One region of the Arminella tumorigenes genome, then DNA from elsewhere that is predicted to be linked to it. Evidence: predicted binding sites of a transcription regulator. Region 1 holds the regulator's gene; each other region holds the start of a gene.

Region 1 (4,906 bases):
CGTGCAATTTCGCCCATCCTCGAATGCCATCGCGCCGGTTGCCCGCCGCATTGGCCTGACGGACCTGACGGAACGCACCTGCAAGTGGCCGGTAGGCGACCCGCTGAAGGACGACTTCCACTTCTGCGGCCATGAATCGCCGGACCAGTCGCCTTACTGCACATACCACCAGAAGTTGGCGTATCAGCCAGTTCACGAGCGCCGCCGCGCCGCCCGCTAAGCCGGGTAAGACGACAACAAAGAACGGGCCGCGAGGCCCGTTTTGCGTTTCAGGTTTTTATGGCCCAGAAACGTGTCAGGGATGCAAACTCGCACCTTTGACGATCTTGTCCACGATCTTCTTTTCGCCCCGCACCGCGATGCCGACCAGCTTGGCGGTGTCGGGACTGAACTCGAGGAATACGGCACGGTTGGCTTTATCGTGACCTGTCGCGAACATCTCTTCGATGTAGGCAGACACTTTCGCCTGGCGCTCCAGCGCGCGCTTGTGGATGGTCCTCAATACGTCCTGATCCGCCACAAGCACGACCATCGGCTGAACGCTCATAGGATTGTAGACATGGCCCAGAGCATCCCGGTATGCTTCGCCGATGATTTCCGGCGACTGGGCAATGATCCCGCTCACCAGAAAGGCAGTGACGTTGAGCTTCTGCCAGGTGGCAAGGTCATGGCGGATGACAATCGCGATTTTGGTATCGAACATGTCCAAGAACTCCATGGAAGGCATCGAAAGAGACGATCGAATAGCGCCTGCCGATGCCCTCGGTCTTGAACGTTCGTGCAAGAGCGGTTTTCGCGACGGACTGAGCATCGCTGCTTCCAGCCATGGCGTCGAGCGCATGGAAGCGCGCTTTCATGGCAGAGGCTTTTCACCGCACAGACACGACACATATGCGCTGGGCCTCACTCTTCGAGGTGTCCAGACGTTCCGCTATCGCGGCGCGGAGCGCTTCAGCCGTCCCGGCAACGTGATCGTGCTGCATCCCGATGAAGTCCACGATGGCGCGGCCGGCACCGACGACGGACTGATCTACCGGATGCTCTATTTGCCGCCCGCGCTGGTCGACCTCCTCGAGGCGGGCAATCGGGCGCTGCCCTTCGTCCGCGATCCCGTCGTGACTGACGCTGGCCTATTGTCAGCGCTGGCGGACATCCTGTCGGATCTCGACCATGCGCCGAACGATCTGGCAATGGACGACGCGGTTGCGCGGCTGACGGCAGGACTCTTCCGACAGGCCGACGACCCGAGGAAAGCACCCACGAGAATCGATCGCCCAGCTGTCATGCTGGCGCGTGATTTTTTGACCGAGCATTGCGAAGAGGGTGTCAGTTCCGAAACGTTGGAGGCGATCAGCGGCTTGGACCGATACGAGCTGGCGCGGCAGTTCCGGCGTGCGTTCGGCACCAGTCCGCACCGCTATCTCGTGATGCGCCGCCTTGACCGAGCCAAGCGGCTGCTAGGTGCCGGCTATAGCCTTGCCGGAGCAGCTGCAGAAGCGGGGTTTGCCGATCAGGCACATTTTACCCGCCATTTCCGGGCGGCCTTCGGCATGACCCCGGGCAGATGGCTGGCAATGCACGATTGCCAACCCTTATAGCTTCAACCCGCGAAACGGCGGACTTTAGTCACCTGCACAGCTTCAGACTTCCATGGAGTAGCCTGCGCCGCGTACTGTGCGGATGACGTCCTGCATGTTGGAAAAGTTCAGAGCCTTGCGCAGCCGGCCGACATGCACGTCGACGGTGCGTTCGTCGACGTAGATGTCATGGCCCCAGACGCCGTCGAGCAGTTGCGAGCGGGAAAACACACGGCTTGGCGATGCCATCAGGAATTCCAGCAGGCGGAATTCTGTCGGGCCGAGACGAACCTCGCGGCTCTTGCGATGAACCCGGTGCGTCTCGCGGTCGAGTTCGATATCGCCGCAACGAAGGACGCTGGAGAGCACTTCAGGGCGGGCGCGGCGCAGCATGGCGCGGACGCGGGCCATCAGTTCTGGCGTAGAGAACGGCTTGACGACATAGTCGTCTGCGCCCGTGGAAAGGCCCCGGACGCGTTCGCTCTCTTCGCCACGCGCCGTCAGCATGATGATCGGCAGACGCTCGGTCTCCGGCTTCATGCGCAGGCGGCGGCACAGTTCGATGCCGGAAACACCCGGCAGCATCCAGTCGAGGATCAGGAGATCCGGAATGCGCTCCTGCAAGCGCATCTCGGCTTCATCGCCTCTGAGGATCGTATCGACTTCGAAACCTTCTGCTTCAAGGTTATAGCGCAGCAACACGCTCAGCGCTTCTTCATCTTCTACGACGGCAACTCTCGGAACCATGGGGCCCGCTCTCCTTCAAAAACCCTTCGGGCCTATTCCGTCATGGCGCCGACGGTGTTGGCAGTATCGTCCTTCGGGCGGTCGCCCTCGGGCAATGCACCGGTCGCCATGTAGAAAATCGTCTCGGCGATGTTGGTGGCGTGGTCGCCGATGCGCTCGATGTTCTTGGCGCAGAACAGCAGATGCGTGCAGGTGGTGATGTTGCGCGGATCTTCCATCATGTAGGTCAGCATCTCGCGGAACAGCGAGGTGTACATCGCGTCGATTTCCTCGTCGCGCTCGCGGATGGAGACAGCCTTGTCGGGCGAGCGGGTCGTATAGACGTCGAGGACTTCCTTCAACTGGACGAGCGCCAGTTCTGACAAATGCTCGATGCCGCGCGCCAAGCTGCGCGGTACGCCGGTGCCCTGCACAGCGATAACACGCTTGGCAGTGTTCTTGCCAAGATCTCCGACGCGTTCCAGATCGGCGGCAATCCGGATCGAGCCCATGATCTCGCGCAGGTCGGCAGCCATCGGCTGGCGGCGTGCGATTGTCAGGATCGCCTTGTCGCCGACTTCGCGCTCGGCATGATCGAGGATCGTATCGTCAGAGATGACCTTCTGGGCCAGTCCGACATCGCCATTGACCAGAGCGCGGACGGATTCACCGACCATCTGCTCGGCAAGGCCACCCATCTCGGAGATGCGCCGCGTCAGGAATTTCAAATCTTCGTCGTAGGCGGAATGAATGTGTGTCGAAACCATTTTCTATCCTCAAATTGAAAGGCGTCACGGAACGTAGGTCTGCTCGGCGCGGCGACGGCAACGCGTTTCGCCTTTTCGAGGCCCTTTTTGATATCGGCCTAATGCTCGCCCTTTTATGTCAGGCCAATGAAACAATTATGACAATCGAAATCATTGAATTAATTCAGTTTTCGCGGCGCCCAATAAAGCGCCACCAGGTTATTCAGAAGCGCACGGTGAAATCCGTGCCGCGGCCGACTTCGGATTTGACGATCAGCCGGGCTCGGTGACGGGTCAGGATGTGCTTGACGATGGCGAGCCCGAGGCCAGTGCCCTTCTTGGACCGACTGTTTTCGACGCTGACGCGATAAAACCGCTCGGTCAGGCGCGGCACGTGTTCGGCCGGAATGCCGCCGCCGCTATCGGACACGGTGACCTCCACCGGCTCGCCGGGCTTGTTGCGCAATGTCACGTCGACGCGCTTGCCCTCCTGCCCATACTTGCAGGCATTCTCGATCAGGTTTTCGAAAACCTGCACCAGTTCGTCGCGGTCACCAGTCACTTCGGCCTTGCCTGATGGCATATGCAGATTGATGGTGACATCGAGATCCATCGCCAGCGGAACAAGCGCATCGCGCACATGGCCAAGCAGCGGCACGAGATCGACCTTCTGGTCCGGTGCCAGATGCGACTTCAACTCGAGCCGCGACAGCGACAGCAGATCATCGACCAGCCGGCTCATGCGGGTCGCCTGATCGAACATGATCGCGAGAAAGCGCTCCTGCGCCTTGGGATCGTTGCGCGCTGGCCCCTGGATGGTCTCGATGAAGCCGCGCAGCGAGGCCAGGGGGGTGCGCAACTCATGGCTGGCGTTGGCGACGAAATCCGACCGCATGCGGTCGATATGACGCAACTCCGAGACATCGCGGAACGACAGCAGGAAGAAAGTCTGGTTGCCGAGATCGGCAAGCGCCAGCTCGATAGGCGCAATCCGCACGATGAAGACACGCTCCGACGGCAGGCGCTCGGAATGCTCGATCTGGTTGGGCACGCCGGTGGCAATCGTTTCCCGCACCATGTCGAGAATGCCGGGCGAGCGCAGCTTTGCCGACAGGTGGGCGCCAATCGGGAACAGGTCGAGCGCCCGCTCTGCGGCAGGATTCTGATAGAACACCGACGCCTCGCGATCCAGCACCAGCACGGGCATGTCGAGACCAGCGAGGCCTGCCGTCATCGGCCTCAGGACTGCCGCCAGATCCACCGGCGCCGGCTCGACTTTCGCCGGCTGCGCTCTGCGCGCCACCAGGGGTGCGCGCAACAGGGCAACGGCAACCACGACCAGCAGCACGGCGAGGATGGCGACCACGTCGGTACCCTCCGCCATGGCCAGCAAGGCAACCAGCACGGCCAGAATCAGGATCGCTCTTTCCTGCTTCAAGCGCTGCCCGAGCCGATTTAAAATTGATGTATTCTCTTCCAACGCCGCCGGTCCGATTCTACGTCCACACGTCTAAGACTCGGACTGATATAGCAAATTCATGACAGAAGTTTTCAGCACTATCCACAGTCCCGCAACCGTTGTGCTTCCGCGACGACCGTAGTCGGCGGAAGGCTTGAAATGACACGGTAAATATGTGTCTTCTGAGCCGGTTTATAATTTTTACGAACTGAGCCCAGAAGGCAAATACAGGCCAAGGGCCCGAGGAGGATCTATGGGAGACGAAGTCGAAAGCCGCGTGGTCGAGCTGGAGCTGCACGGCAAACGGCGTATCTTCGACGTCGACGACCCCGTTCTGCCCGACTGGGTCGCAGACAAGGCGCTGTCGTCCGGCCACTTTCCTTATAAGAAAAAGCTGA
Region 2 (4,906 bases), 1.8 Mb from region 1:
CCGTATCGCATAGCCTCGACCGATATCTTCAGTGGAAAGCCTGGCGCCAAGCCTGATGCAGCGTTCTTCCAGCACGGACTGAAGGTCTGCGCGGGGTGTCACATGGAAGCTTCGCAGCCACGATTGCAGCCCCTTGCGGAACCAGCCGGGCAGGCGCTGCTGCTGGCCGAAGTCGACGATATGCAGTTCACCGCCGGGGTTCAGGGCATCGATTGCGGCGTCGATGGCGGCTTTCCAGTCGGGGATCATCGACAGCGCATAGGAGATCATGATCCGGTCGAAACCCTCGGTGCCGAATTCCTGCGCCGTGAAGTTGGTCGCATCGGCAACCTTGAAATCCGGCATCGGCGATATTCGGCGAAAGCTTGCCCGGGCCGATATCAGCATCTCCTGTGAGATATCGAGGCCGAAGAGCCGGGCGGACGGGAAGCGGCGGTGGGCGTAGAGCAGGTTGCGGCCGGTGCCGCAGCCGACTTCCAGCAGCGAGCCGCCGAAGGGCATGTTGAGGTGGTTGATCGTGCGGTCGCGGCCGAACAGGTAGTATTTGCGGGTCACGTCGTAGATGTGCCGCTGATAGCGGTACATGCCGTCCATGAGGCCGGCATGGCCGCCGACTTCAGGCTCCGGGCCGGCCTCGACGCGGCTCATGGCTTTTTACCGTAGATGTGGAAGCCGCCATAGATGGCCGAGCGGTCCCGGGCGTTGAGGGCGTGCGACCTCTCCTCGACATATTCCCACTGGTCGCGGATGGCAGGCGAGAGGCGCCCCTCGATGATGCTTTTCTCGGCGGCCGTGCGGAAAATGACCCGGGCGCCCGTTGCCGCCGTGCGGCTGATTTCGGCCCAGAGTTCGTTGAGCTGGGCATCGTTCATCCAGTCCTGCGCGTCGAGAAGCACATAGCGATCCATCGACGCTGCCTGCTTGGTGGCGAGCAACTCGGTGAAGTTCAGATGATGGACGGTGACGCGCTCTGCATTGGCCCGGATCGCTGCAAAGTGTTCCGGTCTGAGGTAGGTCGGCAGGGGCCCCTTGTCGGCTTCGGGATAGCGACGGGCGAAGGCCTGCCAGGCGAAATAGTTTTCGCTCATCGGGAAATGGCAGATGAGCTTTTCCAGCCGGTACTTCAGGACCGCAGCGATGGAGCCGTCGCCGGCAAGGCTTGCCAGTTCGTCGTATTGCTGCGGAGGAATTCCGAGGCCGAACAGCGAGCTCTTGCGACCGAGCAACCAGCGCACCATCCGCCGCTCGAAGACCGGCGAAATCTCGGTATCGAAGAACTGGCGCTGTTCCTCCAGGGTGCGGGCTTGCGTCAGCTTTGCAAACTTGACGCCGTGCAGGCGGCCGAGCAGATGGGCGGCGCCGATGAAGCGGCCAAGCAAGCCGGTGCGGTAGATGTTGCGGTTGAACACCGTGGCACGGCGACGGCCGAGCATGTCGCGGCCGTTCCAGTAGGCGCTGGTCGCCTCATCGAGGCCGGGGGCGATGAAGCGGTCGAATGCCTGGCTGTTGACGCCGACATCCGGCGTGCCGAAGAAGCGGACGACATCGCTGTGGCCAGGCAACAGCCGGAATGCTGCGAGCTTCAGCCTGTTCAGCGCGATATGGTGCGGATTGAGATCGACGACGTCGATGGAGGCGGGGTTCTGCGAGAGGTAGGCGAGCATGTTGCAGCCGCCGGAGCCGATTGTGACGATGCGGTGGTGCGGACGGAGTTCCATTGCCTCCATGTCGACATCCGGGTCTTCCCAGATCTGCGGATAGACGAGGCCGGAAAACAGAAGGCCGAACAGGCGCTCGGAAAAGCCGGCCTTTGACAGCGCCTTGTGCTGGAGGAGCGCGTCCTTGATCTTCCTGTTCTTCGGGAAGCTGCTGTCCGAAGCGAATTCCGTCATGATTCGTCACCCCGTTGCGGTTCGGCGCATGTAACGCGGCAGTGCTACAGCCGCGTGACAGGCCGGCGCGGCGGGGCCGCAGCCAACAGGGCCCTCTCGGTCTATTGATGGGTCACCTCTTGATCGCTGCCGACTTTGCTGCTTGTTTCGTCACCGAACTGGCGGAGACGTGCGATGCGTTTGAGAGCGAAGATCGGGCTGGTATTGGCGGGGGCCACAATGGCGGGCGTGGCAGGTGCCGCCGCCTGGCTCGCAGTCGCACCACCCGATCTGCTGAGGGTAGCCGATGGCTATGCCGCCAAGATAGTTTGCTCCGGCGTCTTCATTTCGGGCCGGGATCCCCAGGCTATCCTCTCCGAAGACGTGCAGGCGCCCGGCAATCCGGCGCTGAGGCTTGTTCGCCTCTCTATTTCCCGAGACGAGGGCGTCGTCTCTGCCCGGATGCTCGGCCTGTTTGCTCCCAATTTCGCCGTCTATCGCGGGCCGCTCGGTTGCGCCAGCGTGCCCGACGGGGACATGAAGATGGCCGCACATTTGTCGATGCCTCGCGTTCCGGTCGTGACGGGACGGGATGCCGACTGGCCGGACGGCGATAACGCAGCCGGCGAACCCAATGCGGCTATCGCTGATATGATCAAGGATCCTGCCGTTGGCGGGCCCGGGATGCGGGCGATCGTGGTCATCAAGGATGGCAGGCTGGTAGCCGAAAGCTATGGCAAAGGCTTCGATGCCGGCATGCCGCTGCTCGGCTGGTCGATGACCAAGACTGTCAATTCAGCGATTATCGGGCGCCTCATGCAGGCGCGGCGGATGTCCTTCGATGATGCCGACCTGCTTCCGGAATGGCACGGCGACGGCCGATCGAAGATCACGGTGGCAAACCTCCTGGCGATGGAAAGCGGCCTTGCCTTCAACGAATCCTATGGCTCGGTCACCGATGTGACGCGGATGCTCTTCCTGGAGCCGGACATGGCGGCGATGGCTGCAAGTGCGCCGCAGGTCTCTCCTCCAAAGCAGGAATTTCATTACTCCACGGGGACTGCGGTGCTGCTGTCGCGGATCTGGATGAACAGGTTCGACAATCAGCATGCGGCCCGGGACTACCCCCACGATGCCCTGTTTGCCCCGCTCGGCATGTCGAGCGCCGTGCTGGAGGCGGACGAGCACGGCACCCTTGTCGGCGGATCCTATCTCTACGCGACGGCCAGGGACTGGGCGCGGTTTGGGCAATTCCTGCTTCAGGATGGCGTCTGGCATGGGCAGCGGTTGCTACCGGAGGGCTTCGTGGGCGCGATGCGGACGCCGACGAAAGCATCCAACGGGATATTCACCCAAGGCCAGGCGTGGTTGTCAGCCCCGGGCGGTGGAAGCCGGCATTTCGGATTGCCGCTGGATACGTTCTGGCTGGTTGGTCATGACGGGCAGAGCGTTGCGATCGTGCCGTCGGCCAATATCGTTGTCGTTCGCCTCGGACTTACTCCGGACGAATTGAACTACCGGCCTCAGATTCTTGTGCAAAAGATCGTCGATGCGCTCAAAACTGTAAAAACCTGACGGGAACCTCAGTAGTTGCCGTTGGCGACGTTGGTCATGCCCTTGTTCTTGGCATCGTAGTAATAGCCGCGCGCGTAAAGGGCGACTGCGGTGTCGAGCTTGTTGTCGGCCACCATCCATGCACCGCGCAGATACTTTGCGGCATACTTGATGTTGGTCTCGGCATCGAACAGGCCGGAGGCGGGGCCGTCGTAGCCCATGGATTTTGCCGTGTTGTACTTGATCTGCATCAGGCCGAAATAGCCGCGATTGTTGAAAGCCTTCGGGTCGTAACGGCTTTCGCGGTGCACGACGCGGTGGATCAGTGCTGCAGGCACCTGGTAGAGTTTCGCATATTTCTCGATCAGCGTGGTGATGTGGCCTTTTTCCTCGGAGGACACATTGTCATCGCTTCTCTCTTCCAGAACGGCGGGCACGATGCTTGGGCCTGTCGTGTCGAAGTTGAAGTCGTAATGAAGACGGTTGTCAGCGTAGGTGAGGTTTGCAGCCTGAGAGGGGGCGGCATAGGCAACCTGGGTTGCGGTGAAGGGGCTGGCCTCGCCCGGGCGCGGTGTCGGCACGACGGCCTGGATCGCCACCATTTCCGGCGTCATCGGGATTGCGTTGCCGCTTTCGACCAGCGCCGAGCCCGAGGCCGGGGTCTGCGTGAGATCGCCGGGGCGGGAAGGATTTGGTGTGGGAATGGCAACGACCGAAGGAACCAGCATATCGTCCGAAGATGCATAGGCGGCTGACGCCGAGGTATTTGCCGACGGATCACCGGTGACCGAGGCAATCGCGACCTGCGCTTCGCTGCCCTTGCCGGATTTTCCGACAGGTTGCCCCATGCGGTCCTGCATATTCGAGGCCTGGGCAGCCGGAAGGCGTGGGCCCGTCACTATGGCTGTCTCGGTCCCTGGCAGGCGGCCGGATTTTGAAAGGGTCGCTGTCGCCTGTGGCTGGGCCTGCGACACAATCGCCGTCGTGGAGCCGGGCGTTGCAGTTGTGGAAACTTGTGCCGTCGATGTCGGGTGGGGGACGTTCGTCGTCGTATGAGAGAGATCGGCCTGGGCTGTCTGCTGCTGGGTGCTGGCACAACCCGCGAGGCCACCGCAAAGGATTGCCGAGACGGCGACGCTGCGCTTCAGGCTCGTAAATCCGCTGGCTATCATGCTGTCTCTTTCGAAAATTGCGTTCCACCTGCGATGCAATTCGGTCACAGGGGAATTAAATTATGAACGCCAATTAACCTATTCGTGACAGCCCCGCAAGGTGGGACGGCGACTAAGCCGCCATTCGCCGGTATCCGGCCGTTACGGCACCGGCCGCAATCAGCAACGTTCCCCCTGTCCTGTTGACCGCACGCTGCACGCTGGCCTTGCGGATGTAGCCCCGCGCAGCGTCGGCGAGCAGGCCATAGAGAAACGCATTTAGGGCTGCGAGGACGAGGAAAGTTGCTTCCAGAATAAGGGTTTGCGGCA
Region 3 (4,906 bases), 1.4 Mb from region 1:
TGTGCATCCGCGACGCCCTGGGCGGCAGACTTTTCGTAATAGGGCAATGCCAGCTCGAGCCCCTTTATGCCGGCGTTGTCCGCAGTCAGGCTTTGTCCCCAGTTGAACTGCGCCGTCGGCTCGCCGGCATCGGCTGCTTTTTTCATCCATTGATCGGCAGACTTGCGGTCGCGCGGGACATCGCGGCCTTCCATCTGCGCCAGGGCAAATTTGAACATCGCGGTAGGATTTCCGCCTTCCGCTGCCTTGCCGTACCAGAAGGCGGCGTTCTTGCTGTCGCGCCGGACGCCCAGTCCCTGCGACAGCAATTCGGCGATCAGCGTCTGTGCCGCCGGGTCGCCGAGTTGGGCGCGCGGCAGGGCTTTCTGGAATGCCGTGAGATAGTAGCCGCGCTGGAAGGCACCATAGGCCTCGTCGACCACGCCGGTATAAGGCTTTTCCGGCGGAAGCGACGGCAGGCCTACGCCCATGCGATCGAGGACGCCTATGCCACCCGAAGGCTTGGCTGCCTTGGGATCGGCAGGCACAGGTGGTGCCTCGCCGCCTTTCTTGAAAGGCTGCGGCTTCGGCTCGTTCGAGGGTAAAATGTGCTCGGTCGGAAAAGCTCCGACATTAGGGGAATTCGAGACCCCGTCCGCAGCAGACTGCGCTCTTGCCATGGGGGGAAGAACAGCAAACCCGGTGAGGAGCGCCAGAAACAGCAAGGGTGGATGATAGCGGTGCGAGATCGACATGAACTGCTATCAATCTTCAAACCGTGGCGCTTTTTCGTCCAGCAAGGCATTCACGGCAGAAACAACAGACGATGCCTGTGCGGCGTCGGCAAACACAGCGGATCTCAACGCCACGAACTCCACACCGGCGAGCGCCACATCGAGCGCGGAGTTCGGGTCGGTGCCGCCCATGACGATGCAGGGGATCTCGATCATCGATGCCCACCATTCGCCGAGATCGACGTTTTTTGGATGGGCCTCGGGCTTGAAGTCGCCGTCGAACTTGCCGAAAAAGATATAGTCGGGTCTCAGTTCGCCGATTTCGAGCGCGGTATGGCGATCCTTCGCCGTTCCGCCCCCGACCATGAAGCTTGCCGTTTGCTTTTCCATCGCCTCGGTGAACTCGGCGATATCGGCAGCGATATGCAGCCCATCCGCCTTGGCGCGCGCCGCGACGCGGCTGTCGCCGGCAATGAGGGCTGCAGCACCGGCAGCCTGAACGATGGGTACCAGCTTTTCGGCCGATTTCTGGAAATCGAATTCGTTCACACCGTATTGCGGGATGATCACAGAGGCAACGTCGCCCCCCTCCAGTGCCTTTGCCACGAGTGCATGCTGTTCTGCGATGTCGGTCATCTCGGGCACGATGAGAACCAGACGGCAGCGGCTTGGGGGCAAGGTCATGCAGGCTTCCTATTCGGCGCATCCGGCCGGAACACGAAGTCCGGCATTCCGGTCTGTGAGTAAATCCGTTGGGACCTGCTGACAAGGGGAGCGTCGCGGAAAACCGCAACGGCATTACTGGCCGGGAACGCGAACAGAGCCGCGATCAACGCCTTTCCGGCCGCTCTATATGTAGTGCTGATCGCAAAGCGCGGAGGCCATCATCGACCCCCATCCAAACGATTGCGCCAACTCCTGTTAAAGGAAGCTGGCGCAAAAATTTCTCTAATTCAGTGCAAAGGCCGCATTTCAGTCGCAAGTGAGCAGGATGCCCGGCCTTGCCGGAAAGCGGCTACGGCATCAGTGTACCGATGTGGCAATACGCTGGATCTGGTCTTTGATTTTCAGCTTCATTCGCTTGATGTCCGCGATTTCACGGTCATCCACCGAGGGCGAGTTCATTGCAAAGTGCAATTTTTCCTCGAGGGCGACATGCTTTTTCTGGAGCGATTCAAGATGAGCCTGAACTGTCATTTGACCTTCCTTCTGCTTGCCTTTCCCCAGCCATCCATCGCTGGAGTTCTAGGCTTTAACGACAATAGTGTGACATACTAATTCTTCAATGTCGAAGGCCAAAAAGTGACTTGAACGGGGCAAATTCATGATCACGGATAACTTCCCGTTACCGTTATTTGGTGATAGGAGCTTGCGAAATTAAACCGCTGGATCCAAAGGGTTCCGCGTGACGACGACTGGGGACGAACACCATGCCCGATCAGGATCAAGCCGACGTGAGACTCATCATGGCGCGCCTGCGCCAGGAACATGAGGATTTCGACGTCGCTATCAATGCGATGATCGAAACCGGCTGCGATCAGCTTCGGGTCCAGCGCATGAAAAAGAAGAAGCTGGTCATCAAGGACAAGCTGACCAAGCTCGAAGACCAGATCATTCCAGACATCACCGCTTGAGGGGACGCGTCGCCATGACCGAAAGACCGCCTGTCGCCATTATCATGGGCAGTCAGTCCGACTGGGAAACCATGAAGAATGCAGCCGACACCTTGGAAGCCCTTGATATCACGTATGACGCCCGCATTATCTCGGCGCACCGTACGCCCGATCGGCTGGTGCGCTTTGCCAAGGGCGCGCGCGACGAGGGCTTCAAGATCATCATCGCCGGCGCTGGCGGGGCAGCTCACCTCCCCGGCATGGCCGCATCGATGACATTGCTGCCGGTGTTTGGCGTGCCCGTGCAATCGAAAGCCATGTCCGGCCAGGACAGCCTTCTCTCCATCGTCCAGATGCCGGCCGGCATTCCCGTCGGCACGCTGGCCATCGGCAGGGCCGGCGCCATCAATGCTGCGCTGCTCGCCGCCGCAGTGCTCGCGCTCAACGACGAGGATATCGCCAACCGGCTGGATGCATGGCGGGCGGCCCAGAGTGCTGCAGTCGCTGAATACCCGATGGATGACCTATGACGGCACAGACGATCGGCATCATCGGCGGCGGCCAGCTTGGCCGCATGCTCGCCATGGCCGCAGCCCGACTGAACTTCCGCACCATCATCCTCGAGCCGCAGGCCGATTGTCCGGCAGCCCAGGTCGCCAGCCGCCAGATCGTCGCTGCCTATGACGACCCCGCAGCACTGGCGGAACTCGCAGCGGCATCGGATGTGGTGACCTACGAATTTGAAAACGTGCCCGTGTCTGCCGTAGAGTCTTTGTCGCTGAGCGTGCCCGTGTATCCGCCGCCAAAGGCACTGGCCATGGCCCAGGACCGCCTGACGGAAAAGCAGTTTCTCAATGGGTGCGGCGTTGCAACGGCGCGCTTTCATGCCGTCGACAGCCAGGCTGACCTCGAGGCGGCACTTGCCGATTTTGGCGGACAGGGCGTGCTGAAGACGCGCCGGCTGGGCTACGACGGCAAGGGGCAGCGCGTCTATCGATCCCTCGCCGACAGTCCGGAAGGCGGCTATGCCGCGCTCGGAAACGTCCCCCTGATTCTCGAAAGCTTCGTGACGTTCGAGCGCGAGATCTCTGTCATCGCGGCCCGCAACCCGGAAGGCACGACCGAAAGCTATGATCCGGCCGAAAATGTTCACCGCGACGGCATCCTGCACACCTCGACGCTGCCGGCTCGGCTGTCGCCAGAAACCGCAGCTGCTGCTGCTGCTGCTGCCGAAACGATTCTCACGGCGCTCGATTATGTCGGCGTCGTCGGCATCGAGTTCTTCGTGTTGCCCGATGGGCAATTGATTGCCAATGAAATGGCGCCACGCGTGCACAACTCCGGTCACTGGACGGAAGCTGCCTGCGTCGTCTCGCAGTTCGAGCAGCATATCCGCGCTGTCGCCGGCCTGCCGCTCGGCAATCCCGTCCGACACGCCGATTGCGTCATGCAGAACCTGATCGGCGACGACATCCTCGCGGTTCCGGACTGGCTGGCGCGCGACAACACGCTCGTGCATCTCTACGGCAAGACCGAAGCCCGGCCCGGCCGCAAGATGGGGCATGTCACGACACTTCTTTAGTCTGTGCATGACCTGCAGCATCGGGAAAAAGCCCGGATAGTCGGTTGACAGGGCGAAAGCGACACGGTATTTGCTCCCCACCCTAAAAGAGCGCGCCAAGAGCGCGCTTTTGATTGTTTAAAGATACGGGCGAATGTGACATTCCCCCTAAAACCCGCGGATCGAAAAAATGAAGATCAAGAATTCGCTCAAGTCGCTTAAGGGCCGTCACCGCGACAACCGTCTCGTCCGTCGCAAGGGCCGCGTTTACATCATCAACAAGCTGAACCCACGCTTTAAGGCTCGTCAGGGCTGATTTGCGGATGCCGTTTGGTTGTCGGTCGTCCCGCGCTGCGTGTGCGGGCACATCGACGGCAAGGTTTCTGACGGCATGACGTTCAATCGAATTTGTTTTGATCTTCTGCGGTGGCGGGCTAATATGCCCGCCATGTTTGTTCGTGCCCTGTTGCGCTCCACCCTGCTCCTGCCGGTCTTGCTTGCTGCCTCTGTCCCGCAAATGGCAGCCGCCGATGACGCGCGGATCGTCGAGCAGCAAAACGAAAGCGTATCCCCGAAACAACGCCTCGACGATCTCTTCACTGCACTTAAGCGCCAGCACGATCCGGATCAGGCCGCGGGCATTGCCAACCAGATCAAGGTGGAGTGGTCGCAATCGGGCAGTGCAACCGTCGATTTGCTGATGCAGTGGGCGGCCAAGGCCATCGCCGAAAAGCGCAACGCCGCCGCTTTCGATTTTCTTGATCAGGTCATCGCCCTGAAGCCACGCTATGTCGAAGGCTGGAACCAGCGCGCGACGCTGAACTATGCGCTTGGCGACTACAACAAATCCATGGCCGATATCGAGCAGGTCCTGCGGCTGGAGCCACGCCATTTCGGCGCGCTTGCCGGCATGGCAGCGATCCTCACCGAAAATGGCAAGGACCAGCAGACGCTGGAAATCTGGCAGCGGTTCCTTGCTATCTATCCCGCAAACCGCGCGGCCCAGCAGCAGGCCGACC

What was found. Region 1 encodes PhoB, which activates phosphate uptake and scavenging genes when phosphate is short. Its sites were predicted from a motif close to TGTCATNNANCTGTCAT; they were not measured.
Region 2: a site for PhoB is predicted at 1,936-1,952, ahead of PR017_RS09330 (BtaA family protein). Genes of this name have one in related genera too.
Region 3: a site for PhoB is predicted at 1,969-1,985, ahead of PR017_RS11875 (YdcH family protein). Genes of this name have one in related genera too.

What each region holds. Positions count from the first base shown of each region.
Region 1 is NZ_CP117255.1:115,483-120,388, reverse strand. Features, by position in the region: gene PR017_RS00625 (GcrA family cell cycle regulator) at 1-220, shown strand, start outside; gene PR017_RS00620 (DUF2000 family protein) at 296-703, opposite strand; gene PR017_RS00615 (AraC family transcriptional regulator) at 702-1,598, shown strand; gene phoB (phosphate regulon transcriptional regulator PhoB) at 1,641-2,324, opposite strand; gene phoU (phosphate signaling complex protein PhoU) at 2,357-3,070, opposite strand; gene phoR (phosphate regulon sensor histidine kinase PhoR) at 3,273-4,529, opposite strand; gene ppk2 (polyphosphate kinase 2) at 4,762-4,906, shown strand, end outside.
Region 2 is NZ_CP117255.1:1,883,448-1,888,353, reverse strand. Features, by position in the region: gene PR017_RS09335 (class I SAM-dependent methyltransferase) at 1-648, opposite strand, end outside; gene PR017_RS09330 (BtaA family protein) at 645-1,892, opposite strand; gene PR017_RS09325 (serine hydrolase domain-containing protein) at 2,067-3,446, shown strand; gene PR017_RS09320 (lytic transglycosylase domain-containing protein) at 3,455-4,597, opposite strand; gene PR017_RS09315 (LysE family translocator) at 4,710-4,906, opposite strand, start outside.
Region 3 is NZ_CP117255.1:2,424,043-2,428,948, forward strand. Features, by position in the region: gene PR017_RS11865 (SEL1-like repeat protein) at 1-734, opposite strand, end outside; gene PR017_RS11870 (thiamine phosphate synthase) at 744-1,397, opposite strand; gene PR017_RS11875 (YdcH family protein) at 1,737-1,910, opposite strand; gene PR017_RS11880 (YdcH family protein) at 2,144-2,347, shown strand; gene purE (5-(carboxyamino)imidazole ribonucleotide mutase) at 2,362-2,856, shown strand; gene PR017_RS11890 (5-(carboxyamino)imidazole ribonucleotide synthase) at 2,853-3,908, shown strand; gene ykgO (type B 50S ribosomal protein L36) at 4,078-4,203, shown strand; gene PR017_RS11900 (tetratricopeptide repeat protein) at 4,327-4,906, shown strand, end outside.